One region of the Variovorax sp. F042 genome, then DNA from elsewhere that is predicted to be linked to it. Evidence: predicted binding sites of a transcription regulator. Region 1 holds the regulator's gene; each other region holds the start of a gene.
The links. The regulator LexA, encoded in region 1, represses DNA repair genes until DNA is damaged. The targets are predictions, from matches to a motif close to ACTGTATNNNNATACAGT.

Region 1 (4,838 bases):
CTGTGGCACGGCCATCGCATCGCGGTACACGTGAGCCATGTCGCGCCCGGGCCGGGCATCGACACGCCCGAAGACCTGGCGCGCGTACGCGCCGTCTTCGCCGCCGCGCCCCCCGCCTGAGGCGCTCCCATGCCTGCGCGAGCGGCCGGAATTCTTCGAGGGCACGCGTGCTATCCTCGACGCAACTCCGCCTTGCCCAGCCCTCGGGCCGACGCTCGGCGCGACACAAAATCTAAGAACCGTCCGAGGACACCATGAGACTAATTTTGCTGGGCGCGCCCGGGGCGGGCAAAGGCACGCAAGCGGCCTTCATTTGCCAGAAATACAGCATCCCCCAGATTTCGACCGGCGACATGCTGCGCGCCGCCGTCAAGGCCGGCACGCCGCTCGGGCTACAGGCCAAGGCCGTCATGGACGCAGGCGCCCTCGTCAGTGACGACCTGATCATCAATCTCGTCAAGGAACGCATTGCGCAGCCCGATTGCGCAGCCGGCTTCCTGTTCGACGGTTTCCCGCGCACCATCCCCCAGGCCGACGCCATGAAGGCAGCCGGCGTCAAGCTCGACTACGTGCTCGAAATCGACGTGCCCTTCGGAGACATCATCGAACGCATGAGCGGCCGCCGCTCGCACCCGGCCTCGGGCCGCACCTACCACGTCAAGTTCAATCCGCCCAAGGTGGAAGGCAAGGACGACGTGACCGGTGAAGACCTGATCCAGCGCGAAGACGACAAGGAAGAAACCGTACGCAAGCGGCTCGACGTGTACAGCCAGCAGACACGCCCGCTGGTCGACTACTACTCCGCCTGGGCCAAGACCGACCCGGCCGCCGCGCCGAAGTACCGTGCCATCAAGGGCGTGGGCACGGTTGACGAGATCACGCAGCGTGCGCTGGCTGCACTGAGCAGCTGATCCTGATCTGATTTCCGAAACCGCCCCTTCAATGGGGCGGTTTTGTTTTCACCCCAGCAGTTCCAGCATCAGCGCGATGCGCGCCTTCACGGGCGTCAGCGCACCCGCATCGCGGAGCTGATCCCCGGCCTTCGGCAGGATGCGTCCATTCGCGCAGCGAGTAGCTCGAACCACCGCAACGCCCGCGTCCTGCGCCTTGAGCGCTGACGCTTCCAACGCATGGTGCAGGGTGCCGTTGCCGGTGGCGGCGAGCACCAGCCCGCGCACGGGCCCGGCAGCGCCGTGCTGCAGCAGGGCTTCGATCACAGCTCCGCTGGCGCCGGCATGGCTCATGACGATCTCGACGCGGGGCCACTGCACGCTGGTCGCCTCGAAGAGCTTCGACGCCTGCGACGCCGATCCCTCAGGCCACTCCCGGACACGGCGTACCTCTCCTTCCTCGACGTAGCCGACCGGCCCCGCATCACCTGAAGCAAAAGCATCGAGTCGGTAGGTGTGCACTTTCTGGATGTCGATGCCGCTGTGGATTGCGCCGGCGCACACCACGGTCACGCCCCGTGCGCCTTCCGTCGCGGCAACGCTGATGGCGTCGCGCACGTTCTGCGGTCCATCGGGCGCCAGTGCGGTGGCCGGGCGCATCGCGCAGGTGAGCACCACGGGCTTGGACGGAGCCAGCACCGAGTGCAGGAAGAACGCCGTCTCTTCGAGCGTGTCGGTGCCATGCGTGATCACCACACCCGCCACGTCGGCCTGCGCCAACCAGTGCGCACAGCGTCGGGCCAACTGCTGCCAGATGTCGAACGACATGTCCTTGCTGTCGACCTGCGCCACCTGCTCTGCCTCCAGAGCGACGCCCTCGGGCGCCTCGATCCCGCCCAGCAGGTCGGCCACGCCCACCTGCCCGGCGGTGTAGCCGATGTTGTCGCCGCTGCTGGCGGCCCGGCCGGCAATGGTGCCGCCGGTGCCCAAAACCACCACACGACGGCGCACTTCAGGCGAAGAGGAATTGACCATGGCTTGTCAACTTTTAAAAACTGGTTAAAAATACAGGTACTGGATATCTAGCCAGTGCCGCAAGGAACCACATATGCAGTTCGCCGTGAAGCTTACAGCCCGCCAGCAGCAGATCCTGGATCTCATCCAGAGCGCCATCGCACGCACCGGTGCGCCACCCACGCGCGCCGAAATCGCCAATGAGCTCGGGTTCAAGTCGGCCAACGCCGCCGAAGAGCACCTGCAGGCACTAGCCCGCAAGGGCGTCATCGAGCTGGTCAGCGGCACCTCCCGCGGCATCCGCCTCAAGGGCGACGCCCTGCGCTCCCTCAATGAAACGCGCCACCGCGAGGGCGGCCAGTTCTCGCTCTCGCTGCCCGGCATGGCCCAACTGGCGTTGCCGCTCATCGGTCGCGTCGCAGCCGGCTCCCCCATCCTCGCGCAAGAGCACGTCGACCAGACCTACTACGTCGAGAACACGTTGTTCCAGCGCCAGCCCGACTACCTGCTCAAGGTGCGCGGCATGTCGATGCGCGACGCCGGCATCATGGATGGCGACCTTCTCGCGGTGCAAGCCACCAAGGAAGCGCGCAACGGCCAGATCGTGGTCGCGCGCCTGGGTGACGAAGTGACCGTCAAGCGCCTGAAGCGCAACAAGCAGGTCATCGAGCTGCACGCCGAGAACCCCGACTACCCGACCATCATCGTCCAGCCCGGCGAGCCGTTCGAAATCGAAGGCCTCGCAGTGGGGCTCATCCGCAACACCATGCTGATGTAGGCCTCACGGCCTGCTTTCCGCAGCACCCCATCCGGCAGCAACAGGTGGCGGGCGTATGGCGAAGAGTCGCCATCACCCTGTCGCGGCCGATTCAAGAAATCCTGCCTGTGTTCAACCTCATACTTTTTTGGAGTTCACATGGGAATCGCCCTCCTCGCCATCGCTGATTTCTGGATGCCGCTGCAATCGCTGGCCAACCGCCTGATGCCGGCACGCCGCCCTCACCGCAGGGATCACCTCGACGCAGCTGAAACCTCGGCCGGATTGCGCTATGTGGCAGTACGCCCCGCCTGCACTGCCCGCTCCAGCGGCACTGCAACGCCCACAGCACCGGCGCGCCCGTTGCGCGTGGTCCGCGTGGTCGACGGCAAGGGCCAGCAGCACAGCAACCGCGTCGTGATCTCTGGCCGCATGGCCGACGTCTGCGCCGAACTCGACCGGCTGGCAGCACTCGAAACCGCCGAAACCATGGCCACGGCCCCGCGCTCGACACGCCTGCATTGAGCCCGAACACCCCTGCGAGCGGCTGTGGGGGCGGGTATCCAAACGTTCACGGGCACGACATTCCAATGCTGCGAGGCACAATGGCACGCCATGAACATTGTGATCCTCGACGATTACCAGGACGCCGTGCGCAAATTGCGCTGCGCCGCCAAGCTGGACGCGTACGCGGCCAAGGTCTACACCAACACGGTGAAGGGCATCGGGCAACTATCGGTCCGCCTCAAGGATGCCGACGTGATCGTGCTGATCCGCGAGCGCACCCATATCTCGCGCCAGCTGATCGAGAAGCTACCCAAGCTCAAGCTCATCTCGCAGACCGGGCGCGTCGCCGGGCATATCGACGTCGCAGCCTGCACCGAGCGCGGCGTGGCGGTGGCGGAAGGCTCGGGCTCTCCGCAGGCGCCTGCGGAGCTCACCTGGGCGCTCATCATGGCTGCCATGCGCCGGCTGCCCCAGTACATCAGCAACCTCAAGCACGGTGCTTGGCAACAGTCAGGCCTCAAGTCGGCCTCGATGCCGCCCAACTTCGGGCTCGGCTCGGTACTCAAGGGCAAGACGCTGTGCATCTGGGGCTATGGCCGCATCGGCCAGCTGGTCGCGCGCTATGGGCAGGCCTTCGGAATGCAGGTCGTGATCTGGGGCCGTGAAGCCAGCTGCGCCAAGGCCCGTTCCGACGGCTTCCAGGTCGCGCAGAACCGCCACGAGTTCTTCGCCGCTGCAGACGTGCTGTCGGTGCATCTGCGGCTCAACGAAGAAACCAACGGCCTCATCACGCTGGAAGACCTCTCGCGCATGAAGCCGACGGCGCTTTTCGTCAACACCTCGCGCGCCGAACTGGTCGAAGCCGACGCCCTGCTCGCCGCACTCAACCGCGGCCGCCCCGGGCTGGCCGCCATCGACGTGTTCGAGAGCGAACCGCCGTTGCAAGGCCACGCGCTGCTGCGCCTCGAGAACTGCATCTGCACGCCGCACATCGGCTACGTCGAGCAGGAAAGCTACGAGAGCTATTTCGGGCAGGCCTTCGACAACGTCGTGAGCTACATCAACGGCAACCCCACGAACATCGTGAATCCCGGCGCGCTGCAGGTCCGCCGGTGAGGCGGCCAGCGCCACAGGGTGCGCTCTGGGCGTTGCTCGTTGGCAATTTCGTGATCGGCACGGGCGTGATGGTGGTGCCCGGCACGCTCAATGAAATCAGCGCATCGCTCTCGGTCACGGTCGCCACCGCGGGGCAACTGATCACTGCCGCCGCCGCGGTGATGTGCATCGGCGCTCCGTTGCTGGCCGCCGCGGTCGCGGGCTGGGACCGTCGGCAGCTGCTGGCCATCACCCTGCTCTGGTACGCCGCCGGCCACGTTCTCTGTGCGCTGATGCCGAGCTTCGGTGCCCTGCTGCCGGTGCGCATGCTCACGGTGATCGCGCCGGCCATCTTCACGCCCCAGGCTGCGGCCTGCGCCGGCATGCTGGTGCCGCCCGAGCATCGCGGACGCGCCGTCACCTTCGTCTTCCTCGGCTGGTCGATGGCATCGGTGCTGGGCCTGCCCATCGGCGCGCTGATCGGTGGACATCTGGGCTGGCGCATGGCATTCATGGCAATCGCAGCGCTCAGTGTCGCGAGCGCGACATCGATCTGGCTCACCTTGCCGAGCGGC
Region 2 (4,838 bases), on a different contig from region 1:
CCATCAGGCCGTGCATCAGCGCGGGGTCGTGGCCCGACACGAAGCGCGGTTCGTAGCCGTGGCCGCGCATCAGCTGCGTGAGCTGCTCGTCGCCGACTCGCGCGAGCACGGTTGGGCCGGCGATCTTGTAGCCGTTGAGATGCAGGATCGGCAGCACCGCGCCGTCGCGCGCGGGGTTGAGGAACTTGTTGGAATGCCAGCTGGCCGCGAGCGCGCCGGTTTCGGCCTCGCCGTCGCCGATGACGCAGCAGGCCAGCAGCTCGGGGTTGTCGAACACCGCGCCGTACGCATGCAGCAGCGAATAGCCGAGCTCGCCGCCCTCATGGATCGACCCCGGCGTTTCCGGCGACACATGGCTCGGGATGCCGCCCGGAAACGAGAACTGCGTGAACAGCCGCTTCAGGCCTTCGGTGTCGCGCGAGATGTGCGGGTAGACCTCGGTGTAGGTGCCTTCGAGGTAGGTGCTGGCCACCACGCCCGGCCCGCCGTGGCCGGGGCCGGCGATGAAGATGGCATCGAGGTCGCGCGCGTTGATGGCGCGGTTCATGTGGGCGTAGATGAAGTTGAGCCCCGGCGTGGTTCCCCAGTGCCCGAGCAGGCGCGGCTTGATGTGCTCGAGGGCCAGCGGCTCCCGCAGCAGCGGGTTGCCCATCAGGTAGATCTGCCCCGCGGACAGGTAGTTGGCGGCGCGCCACCAGGCGTCGAGCAACGCGAAGCGCGCGGGGATGGCAGGGGAGGGGGAATGTGGCATGGGGACGGCTCCGATGGACCGAAGCGGCGCCGGCCATCGGACCATCATGCGGCGCGCATGCGCACCGCCCTGTCAGGAAAGCGCCCGTGAGGCTGCGCGCGCCGGCGCGCCCCGCTCAGGCTACTTGAGCCAGCCGCGCCGGCGGAAGTACCACATCGGCACCAGCGCGCTGGCCGCCATCAGCACGATGGCATACGGATAGCCCATGGCCCAGTCGAGCTCCGGCATGAACTTGAAGTTCATGCCGTAGATGCTGGCGATCAGCGTGGGCGGCAGCAGCGCGACGCTGGCCACCGAGAAGATCTTGATGGTCTTGTTCTGGTTGATGTTGATGAAACCGACGGTCGCATCCATCAGGAAGTTGATCTTGTCGAAGAGGAAGGCCGTGTGGTTGTCGAGCGACTCGATGTCGCGCAGGATCTGCCGGGCTTCCTCGAACTGCTCGGCGTTGAGCATCTTGCTGCGCATCATGAAGCTGACCGCGCGGCGCGTGTCCATCACGTTGCGGCGGATGCGGCCGTTCAAGTCTTCCTGCCGCGCGATGGCGCCGAGCACTTCGCCGGCCAGCTCGTCGCTGACATTGCCCGAGAGCACCTTCTTGCCGGCCACTTCGAGCTCGTCGTAGATGTTCTCCAGCGTGTCGGCCGAGTATTCGGCGTCGGCGTCGAAGAGCTTGAGCATCACTTCCTTGGCGTCTTCGATCAGCCCCGGTGCGCGGCGCGCACGCATGCGCAGCAGGCGGAACACGGGCACGTCTTCGTCGTGGATCGAGAACAGCACGCCGCGACTGCGCAGGTCGGTGTTGTGCTGGTTGAGGATGAAGGCCACCCGCACGGTGCGCGGGTCTTCGTCGTCGTCGATCAAGAAGTCGGAGCGGATGTGCAGCTCGCCGTTGTCTTCTTCGTAGAAGCGGGCCGACTCCTCGATGTCCTCGTCCATCGCGTCTTCGGGAATGGACAGGCCGTAGTACTGCTTGATCCAGCGCTTTTCTTCGAGCGTGGGCGACTCGAGGTCGACCCAGATCGGCTGGAACTTGGAGAGCTCTTCGAGCGCCTCGATTTCTTCCTGAACGAGGCGGCCGTTGGCGAGCGTGAAGATGTTGAGCATTGGCTCACTCCCGGGAATGACTGAACGATGGGCGAGGGAGGGGCGCTTTCAATTCCCGGGCCCGACGTGCGCTAAGAAAAACGCGTCAGTGAAAGGGAGTTGAAAGCTGCCGAGACGGGGCGGTTTCCATTGGGAAGAATCTCCGGTTGCAGCGAGGCGCGATTATGTCACCGGCCACATGGCAGCACGGTGGCTGGACTGGACGGGCATACAGTAAAGTCGTGCCCATGCAGACCGCTGCGCTCCCCGTTTTTTCCGCTGCCGCGAAGACCCAGGCCGAGCGCCTGGCCGCCGCGTTGGCCACGCTCAACGACGCGCAGCGCGCGGCGGTCGAACATGGGGTGGGAGCAGCCATTGCCGAGCGTGACGATCGGCCACTGCTCGTGATCGCCGGCGCAGGTTCGGGCAAGACCAGCACGCTGGCGCACCGTGTCGCACACCTCATTGCCGGCGGTGTCGATCCGCAGCGCCTGCTGCTGCTGACCTTCTCGCGCCGTGCCGCGCAGGAGATGGAGCGCCGCGCAGGCCAGGTGCTGGCACGCGTGCTCGGCCTGAAGTCCGAAGCCCCGCCCGCGCTGCCTTGGGCCGGCACCTTCCACGGCATTGGCGCGCGGCTGTTGCGCGAGTACGCGCCGCAGATCGGGCTCGACGAGAACTTCACCATCCACGACCGCGGCGATGCCGAAGACCTGATGGGGCTGATGCGCCACGAGCTGGGCCTGTCTTCCACCGTCAATCGTTTTCCGCGCAAGGGCACCTGCCTGTCGATCTACTCGCGCTGCGTGAACACGCGCGCGCCGCTGGCCGATGTGCTGAAGGAGGCCTTTCCCTGGTGCGGCGAATGGGAGGCCGAACTGAAGAAGCTGTTCGGCGCCTACGTAGAGGCCAAGCAGCGGCAGAACGTGCTCGACTACGACGACCTGCTGCTCTACTGGGCCGAGATGGCCGCCGAGCCCGCGCTGGCTGCGCACATCGGTGAGCGCTTCGACCACGTGCTGGTCGACGAGTACCAGGACACCAATCTGCTGCAGGCTTCGATCCTGCTCGCGATCAAGCCCGACGGGCGCGGTGTGACAGTGGTGGGCGATGACGCGCAGTCGATCTATTCCTTTCGCGGCGCGACGGTGCGCAACATCCTCGACTTTCCGTCGCAGTTCACGCAGGCCGCGCGCGTGGTCACGCTGGAGCGCAACTACCGTTCGACGCAACCGATCCTCGATGTCTCGAACCGCGTGATCGCGCATGCGGCCGAGCGGCATGCCAAGACGCTGTGGACCGACAAGCCCTCGGCCGGCAAGCCGCTGCTGGTGCTCGTGCCCGACGAAGCGGGGCAGGCGCGCTGGGTGGCCGACAAGGTGCTGGCGCACCGCGAGGGCGGGCTCGCGCTGAAGTCGCAGGCGGTGCTGTTCCGCACTTCGACGCACAGCGCGGCGCTCGAACTCGAACTGGCGCGGCGCAACATCCCGTTCGTGAAGTTCGGCGGGCTCAAGTTTCTCGAGGCTTCGCACGTGAAGGACCTGCTCGCGGTGCTGCGCTTTGCGCAGAACCCGCGCGGTCGCATGGCGGGCTTTCGCGTGACGCAGCTGATCCCGGGCATCGGCCCTGTCACGGGCGCGCGCCTGCTCGATGCGATGGACCAGGCGGCCGACCCCGCTGCGGCGGTGCGCGACTTCGTGCCGCCTTCCGCGGCACGCGCGCAGTGGGCCGACTTTGCCGAGGCCTACGCCGCCTTGCGCGCACCCGCGCTGAAGTGGCCGGCCGATGTCGAGCTGGCAATGGACTGGTATCTGCCGCACCTTGAGCGGCTGTACGAAGACACCTCCGGCGTGCGGCGCGCAGACGTGGAGCAACTGGCGCGGCTCGCGGCCGGATATGCCTCGCGCGAACGCTTCCTCACCGAACTCACGCTCGACCCGCCCGAAGCCACCAGTGACCGTCCGGGCCCGCCGCTGCTCGACGAGGACTACCTGATCCTCTCGACCATCCATTCGGCCAAGGGGCAGGAGTGGAATTCGGTGCACGTGCTCAACGTGGTCGACGGCTGCCTGCCGGCCGACGTAGCGCAGAGCGCGCACGAGCTGGAAGAAGAGCGCCGGCTGCTGTACGTGGCAATGACCCGGGCGCGCGACCACCTGCACCTGCTGATACCGCAGCGCTTCCACATCACGCAGCAAGCGGCGCGCGGCGACCGGCACTTGTATGCCAACCGCACGCGCTTCATCGCCGATGCCGATCTCGAAGGCTTCGAGCAGCAGACCTGGCCGCCTCCGCCGGTACGCCCGCCGGCCGTGCCGCCGCCGAGCGCGGTGATCGACCTGCGCAACCGGATGCGCGCGGCCTGGCGCTGAATCGCTGAGCGGGCTGCTGGCCCTTCCGGTGGCAGGGTCACACGTGGACCGGGGCTGAAACATTTGTTCTCGAAGCGCTGCATCGCCTGCCCCATGAGCGCCAGCTGCTATTGATTCGCTAGCGTGTGAAAAGCTGCGCACGAAGCCGCAAAACCCCGGGCAACTCAGGTATTGCAATACCGTGACAGCTTGGGCATAGTGAATCGACCCACCCCTCTTTCCTCTTCTTCCCTTCCTCCCGTTCCCCCTCTCAAAACTCCCGTTTTTCGCCGGCCACGCTGCATTCCGTAGCGCGGTCATTTCCCCAACCGTCAATTCCAGGAGGTCATTCATGAATTTGACGATCAGCGGTCATCACCTCGACGTCACCCCTGCCTTGCGCACCTACGTCACGAGCAAGCTGGACCGGATCACCCGACATTTCGACCAGGTTGTCGATGTGAAGGTGATCCTCACGGTGGAAAAGCAGAAGGAAAAGGAACGCCGCCAAAGGGCGGAGTGCAACATTCACGTCAAGGGCAATGACATGTTCGCGGAGTCGAGCCACGCTGATCTCTACGCTGCGGTCGATGAACTGGTCGACAAGCTCGACCGCCAGGTGGTGCGCCACAAGGATCGCCTGCAGGACCACC
Region 3 (4,838 bases), on a different contig from region 1:
GAAGCCATCTGGCGCGACCTGTTCTTCCACACGCACGCGACCGCCGTGGGCGCCATCACCAGTCTGGCGCTGGCGGCCATCGACACCGCGCTGTGGGACCGCAACGCGCGCGCGGCGGGCCTGCCGCTGTGGCGGCTGGCCGGTGGTGCGCAGGCGCGCGTGCCGGTCTACACGACCGAGGGCGGCTGGCTGCACATCGAGCCCGCACAACTCGTCGAGCAGACGCTCGCTGCGAAGGCCGACGGCTTTCTCGGCGCGAAGATCAAGGTCGGCAAGCCGCATGTGGCGCAGGACATCGCGCGCCTCTCGGCCGTGCGCGAGGCCGTGGGTGCGGACTTCGAGCTGATGGTCGATGCCAACCAGAGCTTCACCGCGGCAGAGGCCATTCGCCGCGCGCGCCAGTACGCGCCGCTCGACCTGGCATGGTTCGAGGAGCCGATGCCGGCCGAGCACGTGCGCGGGCACGCGCAGCTGCTGGCGAGCACCAGCGTGCCTATCGCGGTGGGCGAATCGATGTACCACCCCTCGCAGTTCGCGGAATACATCCAGCAAGGCGCCTGCTCCATCGTGCAGGCCGACGTGGCGCGCGTGGGCGGCATCACGCCGTGGCTGAAGATTGCGCACCTCGCGGAGGCGCACAACATCGCGATGTGCCCGCACTTCCTGATGGAACTGCACGTGAGCCTGTGCGCGGCCGTGCCGAACGCGCGCTGGGTGGAATACATCCCGCAGCTCGACGACCTCACGACGAGCCGGCTGCGCATCGAAGGCGGCCATGCGGTGGCGCCGGAGACGCCGGGGCTGGGCATCGAGTGGGATGCCGAGCAGCTGAAGGCGCGGCGCAAGTTCACGCCGATCGTGGTGCGCGGCTGAGTCGATCAGTCAGTCTGCTTCGAGCAGGTTGCGCAGCGCCTGCAGGTCGCGGGCGATCCACTGCGCATCGCGCTCGAAGGCCGAATCGTCCATGTGCGGCTGGCGCAGCAGCGTGAACTGCAGCTCGCAGGCGTCCGGCGCAACGCCGATCACGCGAAACGGCAGGTAGACCTCGGGCACGCCTTCGGGCGCGACCCAGTGGTCGAGCACACCGAGATCGTTGCGCGGCGCGAAGCGCATGCGGGCCTCGCCGCTCTCGGGCGTGCGCACGATCCAGTGGTCGCCATGCGGCACCAGCGCGCTCTTGGCGAGGCCGCTGGCCCAGTCGGGCAGGCGCTTCGGATCTGCCGCCAGCACATAGGCGCGGCGCCATTCGCACTGCACGCGCTGAGTGATGACGCGGGACTGCGCGGCGTGGTCTTCATTCGTCGGTTTCATCGAAATCGCTCCTGAGTACCTTGGACACGACGGCGCCCGAAAAACCGCGCGCCATCAGGAATCGCATCTGCTTGGCCCGCTCCTTCGCGTCAGCGGGCGGCGCGTCGAAGCGGTGGCGCCACAGGGCCGTGGCGCGTTCGACTTCTGTCTCTTGCAGGCTGGCCACCGCTTCTGCGATGGCCTCGGGCGCGATGCCCTTGGCCTGCAGCTCCTGCTTCACCCGCAGCGCGCCCGAGCGGGCAGCGCGCTGGTTGAGTACAGAGGCCACCACGCGCGGCTCGCTGATGAAGTCTTTCGCTGCCAGCTCGTCGAGCGCCTTTGCCAGCGTGCCGGGCTCTTCTTCATGCTTTGCCAGTTTGCGTTCCAACTCTGCGCGCGAATGCTCGCGCTGGCTCAGCAGGCGCAGTGCGCGGCCTTTGAGGGACGGGGCGTTGAATGCCATTCGGGGGTCGCTCGCGCGGCCCCCGGGGAGCCGCGCTCTGGCTTATTCGCCCTTGTCGGCCTTCTCGGCCTTGGCAGCCTTCTGCGGCTTCTCTGGCGTGGCGCCGGCATCGGCGGCCAACAGCGGGATGCCCAGCGACTCGCGCACCTTGTTCTCGATCTCGCGCGACAGCTCGGGGTTCTCGCGCAGGAACTCGCGGGCGTTGTCGCGGCCCTGGCCGATCTTCTCGCCGTTGTAGGCGTACCAGGCGCCCGACTTGTCGACGATCTTGGCGGTCACGCCCATGTCGATGATCTCGCCTTCGCGGCTGATGCCTTCGCCGAACAGGATGTCGAACTCCGCCGTCTTGAACGGGGGCGAGACCTTGTTCTTCACCACCTTCACCTTGGTTTCGTTGCCGATGGCCTCGTCGCCCTTCTTGATGGTGCCGATGCGGCGGATGTCCAGGCGCACCGAGGCGTAGAACTTCAGCGCGTTGCCGCCGGTGGTGGTTTCGGGCGAGCCGAACATCACGCCGATCTTCATGCGGATCTGGTTGATGAAGATGACCATGCAGTTGGTCTTCTTGATCGTGGCCGTGAGCTTGCGCAGTGCCTGGCTCATCAGGCGGGCCTGCAGGCCGGGCAGCGAGTCGCCCATTTCGCCTTCGATTTCAGCCTTGGGCGTGAGCGCGGCCACCGAGTCGATGACGATCAGGTCGACGGCGCCGGAGCGCACCAGCGAGTCGACGATTTCAAGGGCCTGCTCGCCGGTGTCGGGCTGGCTGATCAGCAGGTCGGACAGGTTCACGCCGAGCTTCTGGGCGTATTGCACGTCGAGGGCGTGCTCGGCATCGACGAAGGCGCAGGTGCCGGCCTGCTTCTGCATGGCGGCAATGACTTGCAGCGTGAGCGTGGTCTTGCCCGACGATTCCGGGCCGTAGATTTCGATCACGCGGCCGCGCGGCAGGCCGCCGACGCCCAGCGCGATGTCCAGGCCCAGCGAGCCGGTGGAAACCACCTGGATGTCTTCGAGCGCCTCGCCTTCGCCGAGCCGCATGATCGTGCCCTTGCCGAACTGCTTTTCGATCTGTGCCAGCGCGGCTTGCAGCGCCTTGGCTTTTTCACTGTTGGCGACCGAGATGCTTGCGCCCTTGACGACTGCGTCCATGTGGAAACTCCTTGAAAATCAACGGTTTGTGTTGGGTTTCATCCGATCTGCTTTTAACTACAGGCTGGATGCTTGAACAGTAGTGTAGGGGCTGATGGGTTGGCGCAAACCCATTTTTTGGTCAGTTTGCTTTACCATTTGCCACCATGGCTGAAGCCGCTTTCCCGACCGACCCCGATGCCTGGCGCCAGACCCACCTGGGCCGCCTGCTCGGCCACGCCATGCGCCGCTTCGACGAGCGCGTGCTGGAGTTGATGGCGCACGACGTCGACGTGCCGCTGGCGCTGTCGAACCTCGCGGCGCGCGCGCAGGTGAGCGCGGCGCACATCCACATCACGCGGCACCTGGCGCGCGAGGGCTCGCGCCTCACGGAGCTGGCCGAGCGCGCCGGCATGACCAAGCAGGCAATGGGGGCGCTGGTCGACCAGTGCGAAGCCTGGGGGCTGGTCACGCGCGGGCCCGATCCGCTCGATGCGCGGGCGCGGCGCGTGCTCTTCACCGCCGACGGGCTGGCCTGGCTAGACGCCTTCCGCAGCGCGGTGACGCAGGCCGAGAGCGAGTTCCGAAGCAGCGTCGGCGACGAGATCGCCACCGTGGTAACCATCGGACTGGAAGCCTACACAGCGGGCTAGACTCGCCCCAGAGACAAATGTGAACGGCGCCGGTTTGGCGCCCGAACGGGCCGGAGGTGACGCATGCGGATTCTGATTGCCGAAGACGACCAGGTGCTGGCCGATGCCCTGCTGCGCAGCCTGCGCACCTCGGGCGCGGCGGTCGACCACGTGGCGAACGGCTCGCAGGCCGACACCGCGCTCATGACGCACGACGAGTTCGACCTGCTGATCCTCGACCTCGGGCTGCCCAGCCTGCACGGCATCGAGATCCTCAAGCGCCTGCGCGCGCGCGGCTCGCAGCTGCCGGTGCTGGTGCTCACCGCGGCCGACAGCGTCGAGGAACGCGTCAAGGGCCTGGACCACGGCGCCGACGACTACATGGCCAAGCCCTTCAGCCTGCAGGAGCTCGAAGCGCGCGTGCGCGCCCTCACGCGGCGCGGCATGGGCACCACCAGCAACGCGATCCGCCACGGCCCGCTGGTGTACGACCAGGCCGGCCGCGTGGCCACCATCGACGGCAAGATGATCGAGCTGTCGGCGCGCGAACTCGGCCTGCTCGAAGTGCTGCTGCAGCGCGCCGGCCGGCTGGTGAGCAAGGACCAGCTGGTCGACCGGCTGTGCGAATGGGGCGAGGAGGTGAGCCTCAACGCCATCGAGGTCTACATCCACCGCTTGCGCAAGAAGATCGAGAAGGGGCCGGTGCGCATCGCGACGGTGCGCGGGCTGGGCTACTGCCTCGAAAAGATCCAGTGACGACGACGCGGCAGCCGCCACGCGCGGGCGGCGGCACGCCGGAGGACTCGGCGCGATGAAGCTCTTTCAGCGTGCGCAGCGCTCGCTTTTCGGCGAGATCCTCGACTGGATGCTCACGCCGCTGCTGCTGCTGGTGCCGGTGAGCATCGGCGTCACCTGGCTGGTGGCGCAGGGCATTGCCAACGCGCCCTTCGACCGCGCGCTCGAACACAACGTGAAGGCCCTGGCCGAACTGGTGACGGTGAAGGAAGGGCATACGCAGTTCGTGCTGTCGCAATCGGCGCGCGAGATCCTGCGGGCCGACGACGCCGGCCACGTGTACTACCAGCTGCTCGACGGCCACGACACGCTGCTGAGCGGCGAGCGCGACATTCCGATGCCCGGCCTCGACGAGCCGCTGCCGGCCGGCCAGGTGTTCCTGCACAACAGCGCCCTGCATGGCAAGGAAGTGCGCGTGGCCTCGATGTGGATCGCCAGCGGCACCGACGACGTGCCGCCCACGCTGCTGCAGCTGGCCGAGACGCGCGAGAAGCAGTCGGTGCTCGCGGCCGAGATCATCAAGGGCGTGC

Region 2: a site for LexA is predicted at 2,056-2,073, ahead of ACZYSP_RS13920 (ATP-dependent helicase). Genes of this name have one in related genera too.
Region 3: a site for LexA is predicted at 2,949-2,966, ahead of recA (recombinase RecA). Genes of this name have one in related genera too.

Annotation. Positions count from the first base shown of each region.
Region 1 is NZ_JBVASX010000001.1:731,434-736,271, forward strand. It holds gene kdsB (3-deoxy-manno-octulosonate cytidylyltransferase) at 1-120, shown strand, start outside; gene adk (adenylate kinase) at 255-911, shown strand; gene ACZYSP_RS03545 (asparaginase) at 960-1,925, opposite strand; gene lexA (transcriptional repressor LexA) at 1,999-2,682, shown strand; gene ACZYSP_RS03555 (hypothetical protein) at 2,821-3,186, shown strand; gene ACZYSP_RS03560 (D-2-hydroxyacid dehydrogenase family protein) at 3,277-4,284, shown strand; gene ACZYSP_RS03565 (MFS transporter) at 4,281-4,838, shown strand, end outside.
Region 2 is NZ_JBVASX010000003.1:232,487-237,324, reverse strand. It holds gene ACZYSP_RS13930 (phosphoketolase family protein) at 1-751, opposite strand, end outside; gene corA (magnesium/cobalt transporter CorA) at 872-1,858, opposite strand; gene ACZYSP_RS13920 (ATP-dependent helicase) at 2,086-4,206, shown strand; gene hpf (ribosome hibernation-promoting factor, HPF/YfiA family) at 4,538-4,838, shown strand, end outside.
Region 3 is NZ_JBVASX010000006.1:29,787-34,624, forward strand. It holds gene ACZYSP_RS19640 (mandelate racemase/muconate lactonizing enzyme family protein) at 1-873, shown strand, start outside; gene ACZYSP_RS19645 (polyketide cyclase) at 883-1,311, opposite strand; gene recX (recombination regulator RecX) at 1,295-1,753, opposite strand; gene recA (recombinase RecA) at 1,796-2,902, opposite strand; gene ACZYSP_RS19660 (MarR family winged helix-turn-helix transcriptional regulator) at 3,049-3,534, shown strand; gene ACZYSP_RS19665 (response regulator transcription factor) at 3,598-4,269, shown strand; gene ACZYSP_RS19670 (sensor histidine kinase) at 4,325-4,838, shown strand, end outside.